DNA from 2 places in the Streptomyces sp. AgN23 genome. Region 1 is predicted to be linked to the other one. Evidence: riboswitches for the same ligand, from Rfam matches in the RefSeq annotation. Region 1 holds a riboswitch; the other holds the start of a gene.
What was found. Region 1 has a riboswitch for cobalamin ahead of metE (5-methyltetrahydropteroyltriglutamate--homocysteine S-methyltransferase). Riboswitches for the same ligand answer to the same signal wherever they lie in the genome.
Positions count from the first base shown of each region.

Region 2: it holds a riboswitch for cobalamin, as region 1 does, so the genes downstream of both, cobN (cobaltochelatase subunit CobN) here and metE (5-methyltetrahydropteroyltriglutamate--homocysteine S-methyltransferase) in region 1, are expected to answer to the same signal.

Region 1 covers NZ_CP007153.1:1,592,169-1,597,399, forward strand. The annotation lists gene AS97_RS06930 (putative RNA methyltransferase) at 1-319, shown strand, start outside; gene AS97_RS46950 (hypothetical protein) at 366-728, opposite strand; gene AS97_RS06935 (hypothetical protein) at 992-1,201, shown strand; cobalamin riboswitch at 1,339-1,560, shown strand; gene metE (5-methyltetrahydropteroyltriglutamate--homocysteine S-methyltransferase) at 1,724-4,042, shown strand; gene AS97_RS06945 (SulP family inorganic anion transporter) at 4,100-5,231, opposite strand, start outside.
Region 2 covers NZ_CP007153.1:9,255,574-9,260,804, forward strand. The annotation lists gene AS97_RS40240 (precorrin-8X methylmutase) at 1-622, opposite strand, end outside; gene AS97_RS40245 (nitrite reductase) at 619-2,205, opposite strand; cobalamin riboswitch at 2,281-2,442, shown strand; gene cobN (cobaltochelatase subunit CobN) at 2,476-5,231, shown strand, end outside.

The DNA.
Region 1 (5,231 bases):
TGAGGGTGTGCTGCTGGTGGTGACGCCCCGGCCGGACCATCTGCGCGAGCTGGTGGAGGCCCTGGGGCTGCTGCGGGTGGACGAGCAGAAGGACGAGCGACTGGCGGACCGCTTCTCGGCGCATTTCACCGAGGTGGCCCGGGAGCGTTCGCGGAGCACCATGACGCTGGACCATCAGGCCGTGCCGCAGTTGGTGGGGATGGGGCCCAACGCCTGGCACCAGCAGGGCGAGCGGCTGAAGGAGCGCGTCGCGCTGCTGCCCGAGCCCTGTGACGTGACACTGTCCGTCGCCCTCACCGCATACCGTCCGCTGGTCTGACACCACCGCGAAGACGCCCCGGCCCGCCGGGCTCCGCACAGCGCCGTCAGGCCCAGACGGTGTATCCGCCGTCCACCCGGATCGCCTCGATGCCGCTGATGTACCGGGCGCCGCAGCGGTCCTGGGGCAGGACGAGCTGCGGGCCCGCCCGGTCGAGCGGGGTGCCGTCGATGGTGACCGCGAGCAGGACTTGGGCACGGCCGAAGTCCGGGTCGATCTCGGCCCAGGACAGCAGCGCCCGGTGGCCGTCCGCGCCGCGTACGGCGATCAGGAAGCGCAGGCGGTCCTTGCGCCGGGCGGGGTCGAAGGCGGGACCGGCGGAGACCAGGACGTCGTGCAGGAACGGTCCGGTGAAGCGGTGCTGCTGGATGCCGCTGGTGGCACAGTCGAAGCTGACCTGCGCCCGGATTTTCTATTGTCGATAGGCCATGTGCAGGCCCCGCCTCGACCCGGGCGAGGCCCTCGCCCGCCCTCCGCACCGGCGGACGACGGACGGCGCGGCGGCGGATGACCGGAGGCGGATGACCGGACGCGCGCCTTGGGCCGCCCGGACGGCGGCGGGGGTGGGCTTCCGCCATTGGGGGGACGGTGCGGCGCGAACGCCTCACCAAAGGGGCACCATGCATGCGAAGCCGGTCATATCCGGCGGCAGATCCCCAGCAAGGAGTTCCCATGCGTATCCGGACCGCCCTGTCCACGCTCGCCCTCACCGCCGCGTCCCTCGCCGTCGGCGCGGGCGGCGCCCTCGCGGACGACGCACCCGATCTGACCGTCAACAACTCCAGCAACACGACCTTCCCCGGCGTCTGCGCCAGCAACCAGTTCTCGTTCGTCACCGTGCCGGTCAATCTGGCGGGCGGGTCGGACTCCGGCGCGTGCTGACCCGCTGATCTCACTGATGGACGGGGTGCGGCCGGTGCACGGCCCGGGCGGCACCGGCCGTAGCCTCGGCCATCGCGTGTTCCACTTCACCCTCCCGAATACCGGACTGCCCCCTGCACACCGCCGGACGGCCCCGTAGGCTGGCTGGTGCAGCTGGTTCGCCCCGTCCGCCAGGCGGGACGCGTCGCAAGAGGGAACCCGGTGGGAATCCGGGACTGCCCCGCAGCGGTGAGCGGGAACGACCGCCGTCATACGCACTGGGTCCGGTAGAGGGACCTGGGAAGCGACGGCCACTAGGTGTCCTCCCCAAGAGGACGCGCCCGTGAGTCCGAAGACCTGCCATCTGCCCGCGTACGGACGACTCGTGCGCGGACACCCGGTGACCTCGAGGGCGGGTCGGCGTACATTCCGGTCGGACGACCGCGCGCGTGCCGCGCGAGGTCGTGGCGTCCGGTCTGTCACCCTTCGCGCTCTCCTCCCGTCGCCGGGATCTCAGGGATTCATCTCGCGAAGGAGATCTCCGTGACCACCAAGTCCGCAGCCGCGGCAGCACGGGCCACCGTGTACGGCTACCCCCGCCAGGGCCCGAACCGGGAACTGAAGAAGGCGATCGAGGGCTACTGGAAGGGCCGCGTCCCCGCCGACGCGCTCCGGGCCACCGCCGCCGAACTGCGCCGCACCACCTGGCGGCAGCTGGCCGGGGCGGGCATCGACGAAGTTCCCACGGGGGACTTCTCGTACTACGACCATGTGCTGGACACCACCGTCATGGTCGGCGCGATCCCCGACCGCCACCGGGACGCCGTCGCCACCGATCCGCTCGACGGCTACTTCGCGATGGCGCGGGGCACACAGGACGTGGCGCCGCTGGAGATGACCAAGTGGTTCGACACCAACTACCACTACCTGGTTCCGGAGCTGGGCCCGGACACGGTGTTCACGGCCGACTCCGCCAAGCAGGTCGCGGAGCTGACGGAAGCCCTCGGCCTCGGTCTGGCGGCGCGGCCGGTCCTGGTCGGTCCCGTCAGCTACCTCCTCCTCGCCAAGCCCGCCCCCGGCGCGCCCGCGGACTTCGAGCCGCTCACCCTCCTGGACCGCCTGCTTCCGGTGTACGCCGAGGTCCTGGCCGATCTGCGGGCGGCCGGTGCCGAGTGGGTGCAACTCGATGAACCCGCCCTGGTCCAGGACCGCACGCCGGCCGAGCTGAACGCCGCCGGACGCGCCTACCGCGATCTCGGAGCCCTCGCCGACCGTCCGAAGCTGCTGGTCGCCTCGTACTTCGACCGCCTCGGCGAGGCCCTGCCCGTACTGGCCAAGGCCCCGGTCGAGGGGCTGGCGCTGGACTTCACGGAGGCCGCCGCCGCGAATCTGGACGCGCTGGCCGCCGTCGGCGGGCTGCCCCGCAAGCGGCTGATCGCCGGTGTCGTCAACGGCCGCAACATCTGGGTCAACGACCTGGAGAAGTCCCTGGCCAGGCTCGGCACCCTGCTGGGGCTGGCCGACCGGGTCGATGTGGCCGCCTCCTGCTCGCTGCTGCACGTCCCCCTCGACGCGGCGGCCGAGCGGGACATCGCACCGCAGATCCTGCGCTGGCTGGCCTTCGCCCGGCAGAAGACCACGGAGATCGTCACCCTCGCCAAGGGCCTGACCCACGGCACCGACACCATCACCGCCGAACTGGCCGCGAACCGGGCCGCTCGCGCCTCCCGCGCCAACTCCCCCATCACCCGCGACCCGGCCGTCCGCGCCCGCACCGGCGCGGTCACCGAGGCCGACACCCGCCGCGCCCAGCCGTATGCCGAACGCGCCGCGGCCCAGCGCGCCCACCTCCGCCTGCCGCTGCTGCCGACCACCACCATCGGCTCCTTCCCGCAGACCGGCGAACTGCGCACCGCCCGCGCCGACCTGCGCGGCGGCCGGATCGACACGGCCGGGTACGAGGAGCGCATCAAGGCCGAGATCCAGGAGGTGATCTCCTTCCAGGAGCAGACCGGCCTGGATGTGCTGGTGCACGGCGAGGCCGAGCGCAACGACATGGTCCAGTACTTCGCCGAGCAGCTCACCGGCTATCTCGCCACCCGGCACGGCTGGGTGCAGTCCTACGGCACCCGCTACGTCCGCCCGCCGATCCTGGCCGGTGACATCTCCCGCCCCGAGCCGATGACGGTGCGCTGGACCGCCTATGCCCAGTCCCTCACCGACCGCCCGGTCAAGGGCATGCTCACCGGGCCGGTCACCATGCTCGCCTGGTCCTTCGTCCGCGACGACCAACCCCTCGGCGACACCGCCCGCCAGGTCGCCCTCGCCCTGCGCGACGAGGTGGGCGACCTGGAGGCGGCCGGGACCTCGGTCATCCAGGTGGACGAGCCCGCCCTGCGCGAGACCCTTCCGCTGCGCGCCGAGGACCGGCCCGCCTATCTGTCCTGGGCGACCGAGGCCTTCCGCCTCACCACCGGCGGCGTACGTCCCGGCACCCAGATCCACACCCATATGTGCTACGCCGAGTTCGGCGACATCGTCCAGGCGATCGACGACCTCGACGCCGATGTCATCAGCCTGGAAGCCGCCCGTTCCCATATGCAGGTGGCCCGCGAACTGGCCGCCCGTGGCTATCCGCGCGAGGCCGGGCCCGGGGTGTACGACATCCACTCCCCGCGCGTGCCCAGCGCGCCGGAGGCGGCCGAACTGCTCCGCACCGGCCTGAAAGCCATTCCCGCCGAGCGGCTGTGGGTCAACCCCGACTGCGGCCTGAAGACCCGCGGCTGGCCCGAGACCCGCTCCTCACTGCGGAACCTGGTCACCGCGGCCCGTACGGTCCGCGGTGAGCTGCCCGCGTCCTGACCCGGACGACCGGCCGGGGCCGGGGCGTCCACGAAGACGCCCCGGCCCCGGGTCGGGTCAGTGGCTGCCCGCGAGTTCACCGCTGAGCTTGCCGTGGAGATGGGCACTGGGGTCGTTCAGTCCGGTGATCTCGACGGTCTTGCCGCGCTGGGCGTACTTGGTCTCGATCGCATCGAGCGCGGCGACGGAGGAGGCGTCCCAGATGTGGGTGGCGGACAGGTCGATGACGACCCGGTCGGGATCGGTGGCGTAGTCGAACTGGGTGACCAGGTCGTTGGAGGAGGCGAAGAACAGCTCACCGGTGACCCGGTAGACGACCTCGCTGCCGTCCGGATCGACGACCGCGGTCACCTCGGCGAGGTGGGCGACACGCTTGGCGAAGACGACCATGGCGGTGAGGCTGCCCACGACCACGCCGATGGCCAGGTTGTGGGTGGCGACGACCACGGCGACGGTGAGCACCATGACGGTGATCTCGCCCGCGGGCATCCGCCGGAGGGTCCTGGGCGCGATGGAGTGCCAATCGAACGTCCCGAACGACACCATCACCATCACGGCGACCAGGGCGGCCATGGGAAGGTCCGAGACCACCGGCCCGAAGGCGATGCACAGCACCATCAGGAACGCGCCCGCGAGGAAGGTGGACAGGCGGGTGCGGGCGCCGGAGACCCGCACGTTGATCATGGTCTGACCGATCATGGCGCAGCCGCCCATACCGCCGAAGAAGCCGGTGACGATGTTGGCGATGCCCTGACCGATGGACTCGCGGGTCTTGTTGGAGCGGGTGTCGGTGATGTCGTCGACGAGCTTGGCCGTCATCAACGACTCCATCAGGCCGACCAGCGCCATGGCGAACGCGTACGGGGCGACGACGGTGAGGGTGTCGAGCGTGAACGGCACGTCCGGCAGGCCCGGGGTGGGCAGCGAGGACGGCAGGGCGCCCTTGTCGCCGACGGTCGGCACCGCGATCCCGGCGGCGACGGTGAGGACGGTGAGGACGACGATGGAGACCAGCGGCGCCGGGATCACCGTGGTGACCTTCGGGAAGAGCACCATCAACACCAGCCCGCCGACGATCAACGGGTAGACGGGCCACGGCACGTCGGTCATCTCCGGCACCTGCGCCATGAAGATCAGGATCGCGAGGGCGTTGACGAAGCCGACCATCACCGAGCGCGGCACGAAGCGC
Region 2 (5,231 bases), 7.7 Mb from region 1:
CGGCGATGGCACTGCCGCCCCGCCGGCCGTGCACCACCAGATGGTCGAGCGCCGCCGGATGCCCGGCCAGCGCCTCCTTGGACTCGGCGGCGCCGATGAAGCCCACCGGCACACCGATCACGGCGGCCGGGCGCGGCGCGCCCGCCCCTTCCGCCCCTCCTTCTTCGAGCATCTCCAGCAGCCGGAAGAGCGCCGTGGGGGCGTTGCCCACCGCCACCACCGCCCCTTCGAGCCGGTCCCGCCACAGCTCCAGCGCGGCGGCGCTGCGCGTGGTGCCCATGCGCCGCGCCAACTCCGGTACGGCGGGGTCCGCGAGGGTGCAGATGATCTCGTTGTCGGCGGGCAGCCGCTTGCGGGTGACCCCGCTGGCGACCATGCGGGCGTCACAGAGCACCGGCGCGCCGGACCGCAGCGCGGCACGGGCGCGGGAGACCACCTCGGGCGTGTACGCGAGGTCCTTGACCAGGTCGACCATGCCGCAGGCGTGGATCATCCGCACCGCCACCTGGCTGACGTCGGCGGGGAGCCCGGCGAGGTCGGCCTCGGCACGGATGGTGGCAAAGGACGCGCGGTAGATGGCCGCCCCGTCCTTCTCGTAGTCGAACACGGTGTCCTCGATCATGTCGTTCCACGGGCCGCCGCGACGGCGCCGGCCAACTGTTCTGCTGTCACATCCGCGCTGTCCGCGCTGTCCGCCTCCGGCGTGTCTCCCCTCACGCCCCGTACGGTGACGCGGTAGTCCGTGTCGCCGGTCGCGAGCGCGTCCACCCAGCGGCCCCCGGGGTGACCGCAGCGCCGTTCACAGCCGGAGACGTACACCGGCAGCGGATCGGGCCCGGCCGGGCCGCCGCCGTACGCCGTGCCGCTCACCGGCCACGGCTTCGCCCCGCCCGCGTCCGCTCCCGCCGGGTTCGCGGCTCCCCGGGCCGTGCCCGAGGTCCCGCGCGCCGGGTCCATGGCCCCCCGCGCCGTGTTCGCGACCATGCATGCCGTGTCGGCCCGCACATCCGCCAGGGACTTGGCGCAGCCCGGCCGTCCCGTGCACGCGCCGACCCCGAGCCACGGAGAGTCCGGCGTGGTCACCAGTCCCGCGTCGGACAGTTCGGCCAAGGCACCGCGCGTGTCGTCCGGGGAGAACCCGGGGAGCACCACGCCGCGCCAGGGTGTCATACGCAGCTCAGCGGCCCCGCTCCGGGAGGCGAGCCCGGCGAGCAGCCGCCACTGTGCGGCGCTCACCCGGCCCAGGGGGAGGGCGACGGACAGCGCGTGACGCCCGTTCGGGCCGGGGACCGGCCCGAAAGCGGGTGGCGTGGCGCGGGCGCGGGGCGCTGGTTCATGCTCCACGGGTACGGCCTCGACGCCCGCGTCGGCGAGTCGCGCGGCCAATCCCTCGGTCGTCACGGCGTGTCGTGCGGGGAGTTCGCGTACCCGCCACGCCCGGGTGCCGCTCTCATGGGCCTTGGCCAGGAACTCCACCGCGGCCAGCGCCGCCGCACGCGGCGCGTCCTCGCGCCGCACCCGGAGACCGCCCCCTGCCGCCGACCCGGCCGTAGGAGACCCCCGCCGCGCTGCCGCGTCCGGGTGTGCCCCCGCCGTCGACGGCGACGGCACACCGGGGCCCGGCAGCGGACCGCCGACCCGTAGCACCGCTCCACCGTCCGGCGTTGCGATCAATGTCACATCCGCGCCCAAGGTGGCCACATCGCCACGCCCATCGTCCAGCGCGAAGAGGAACCTGCCCGACAAGCCCGACAATTCCCCGCCCCTCGTCGGTGCGCCGCCGCACAGTGCGGCGTCCAACTCCCGCACCCACGCCACCACGTCCGCATGCCCCTCGCCGTCCAGGCCGGACAGCGGCGACGCCACGATGTTGCGCACCCGGTCATGGCGGTCGGAGGGCAGCAGTCCGGCCGCCCGTAGCCGGGCCGCCAGTTCCGCGCCGCACCCCGCGTCCAGGCCGCGCACCTGCAGATTGCCCCGTGAGGTGATGTCCAGCCGCCCGTCGCCCAACTCCTCGGCCACCCGCCCCAGCGCCTGTGCCTGACGGGCCGTCAGCAGTCCGCCCGGCACCCGTATCCGGGCGAGCGAACCGTCGTCCGCCGGGTGCAGCCGCAGCGCGCCCGGACAGGCGTCATCGCGCCCGCGCACGGGGGTTTCATCCCCGGATGGGGTGGTTGTCGGGGGGAGGGGCATGGCGGCGAGCATACCGACGATCCGGTCCGGCCCGCCGCCCCGGCCAGGCCGGAACTCACCGTCCCGTGGCAGGTCAGCAACGCTTACTATGCTCAACGGTGGGTCGGTCCCGGCCCGCGATACGCACAAGACGGCACTCACGGTAGGAAGCCGGTGGAAATCCGGCGCGGTCCCGCCACTGTGAGCGCGGCGGCTGCCGAACGGCAGCGGCGGCGCGAGCCAGGAACTGCCGCCGTCTTCAACCCGCCCGGGGCGCGGACCCCGAGGAAGGCATGCCGTCGCATGATTCTGCTGCTGTCGACGTCCGACACCGACCTGCTGAGCGCCCGTGCCGCCACGGGCCCGGTGCCGTACCGCCTCGCCAACCCGGCCCGTCTCGCTCTCGACGACCTCCCCGGCCTCCTCGACGGTGTCGAACTCGTCGTCGTACGGCTCCTCGGCGGCATCCGCGCCTGGCAGGAGGGGCTCGACACGCTGCTCGCGGGCGACCTCCCCGTGGTCGTCCTCACCGGTGAACAGGCGCCCGACGCCCAGCTCATGGAGGCGTCCACGGTCCCGGTCGGCATCGCCGCCGAGGCCCACGCCTACCTCGCCCACGGCGGGCCCGCCAACCTCGACCAGCTCGCCCGGTTCCTCTCCGACACCGTGCTGCTCACCGGCCATGGCTTCGAACCGCCCGCGCCCGCGCCCACCTGGGGTCCGCTGGAGCGCACCGGCCGCGAGGCCGCCCCCGGCGGCGTCACCGGCCCGACCATCGCGGTGCTCTACTACCGCGCCCACCACATGAGCGGCAACACCGCCTTCGTGGAGGCCCTGTGCCGGGCCGTGGAGGACGCCGGTGGCCGCCCGCTACCGCTGTTCGTGGCCTCGCTGCGGGCCCCCGAGCCCGAGTTGATCGAGGCACTCGGCGCGGCCGACGCCATCGTCACCACCGTCCTCGCGGCCGGCGGCACCCGCCCCGCCGAGGCGTCCGCGGGCGGCGACGACGAGGCGTGGGACGCGGGCGCGCTCGCCGCGCTCGACGTGCCCGTGCTGCAGGCGCTGTGCCTGACCTCGTCGCGCGCCGCGTGGGAGGAGAACGACGAGGGGCTCTCCCCGCTGGACGCCGCGACCCAGGTCGCCGTCCCCGAGTTCGACGGGCGGCTCATCACCGTGCCGTTCTCCTTCAAGGAGGTCGACGAGGACGGCCTGCCGGTCTATGCCGCTGACGCCGAGCGCGCCGCGCGTGTCGCCGGAATCGCGGTACGACACGCCCGGCTCCGCCATATCCCCGCCGCCGACAAGCGCCTGGCGCTCGTCCTCTCCGCCTACCCCACCAAGCACTCCCGGATCGGCAACGCCGTCGGCCTCGACACCCCCGCGAGCGCCGTCGCCCTGCTGCGCCGGCTGCGCGCCGATGGCTACGACCTGGGCCCCGAGGACGGGCCGGACGCGCTCCCGGGCCTGGTCTCCGGCGACGGCGACGACCTGATCCGCGCCCTCATCGAGGCGGGCGGCCACGACCAGGAGTGGCTCACCGAGGAGCAGCTCGCCCGCAACCCCGTCCGCGTCCCGGCCGCCGACTACCGTCGCTGGTACGCCGCGCTCCCGCAGGTGCTCCGGGACGCGGTCGAGGAACACTGGGGCCCGCCGCCCGGCCAGCTGTTCGTCGACACCAGCCGCGACCCGGAAGGCGAGATCGTGCTGGCCGCGCTGCGCCGCGGCAATCTCCTGGTGGTCATCCAGCCCCCGCGCGGCTTCGGCGAGAACCCCATCGCCATCTACCACGACCCCGATCTGCCGCCCTCGCACCACTACCTGGCCGCCTACCGCTGGATGGCCACCCCTCGTGCCGACGGCGGATTCGGCGCCGACGCCATGGTCCACCTGGGCAAACACGGCAACCTGGAGTGGCTGCCGGGCAAGAACGCCGGGCTGTCCGCCGCCTGCGGCCCCGATGCCGCGCTCGGCGATCTGCCGCTCATCTACCCCTTCCTGGTCAACGATCCGGGCGAGGGCACCCAGGCCAAGCGCCGCGTCCACGCCACCCTTGTCGACCACCTCGTCCCTCCGATGGCCCGCGCCGACTCCTACGGCGACATCGCGCGGCTGGAGCAGCTGCTCGACGAGTACGCCGCCATCTCCGCGATGGACCCGGCCAAGCTCCCCGCCATCCGCGCCCAGATCTGGACCCTCATCCAGGCCGCCCGGCTCGACCACGACCTGGGCCTGGAGGACCGGCCGGACGACGACGGCTTCGACGACTTCCTGCTGCATGTCGACGGCTGGCTGTGCGAGGTCAAGGACGCCCAGATCCGCGACGGACTGCATGTCCTGGGCACCGCCCCGGCCGGGCCCGCGCGCGTCAACCTGGTGCTGGCCATCCTCCGCGCCCGCCAGATCTGGGGCGGTACGTCCGCGCTCCCCGGCCTGCGCGAGGCGCTCGGCCTGGACGAGTCGGCCGCCACCCGCACCGGCGCCGACGAGGCCGAGGAGCGGGCCCGCGGGCTGGTCCAGGCGATGGAGGACGCCGAATGGGCCCCGGAGGCCGTCGAGAAGGCCGTCGTCACCCTGCCCGAGGAGCAGCGCCCCGCCGTCTCCGCGATTCTCGCCTTCGCCGCCCGCGAGGTCGTCCCCCGACTGGCGGCCACGACGGACGAGATCGACCACGCCGTCCACGCCCTCGCCGGCGGATTCGTCCCCGCGGGGCCGTCCGGCTCGCCGCTGCGCGGACTGGTCAACGTCCTGCCGACCGGCCGCAACTTCTACTCCGTCGACCCCAAGGCCGTGCCCAGCAGGCTGGCCTGGGAGACCGGCCAGGCCCTCGCCGATTCGCTCCTGGAGCGCTACCGCGCCGACAACGACGGCCAGTGGCCGAAGTCCGTCGGCCTCTCTCTGTGGGGCACGAGTGCGATGCGCACCTCCGGCGACGATGTGGCCGAGGCGCTGGCGCTGCTGGGCGTCCGGCCGGTGTGGGACGACGCCTCGCGCCGGGTGACGGGCCTGGAACCCGTGCCGCTCGACCAGCTGGGCCGCCCGCGCGTCGATGTCACCCTGCG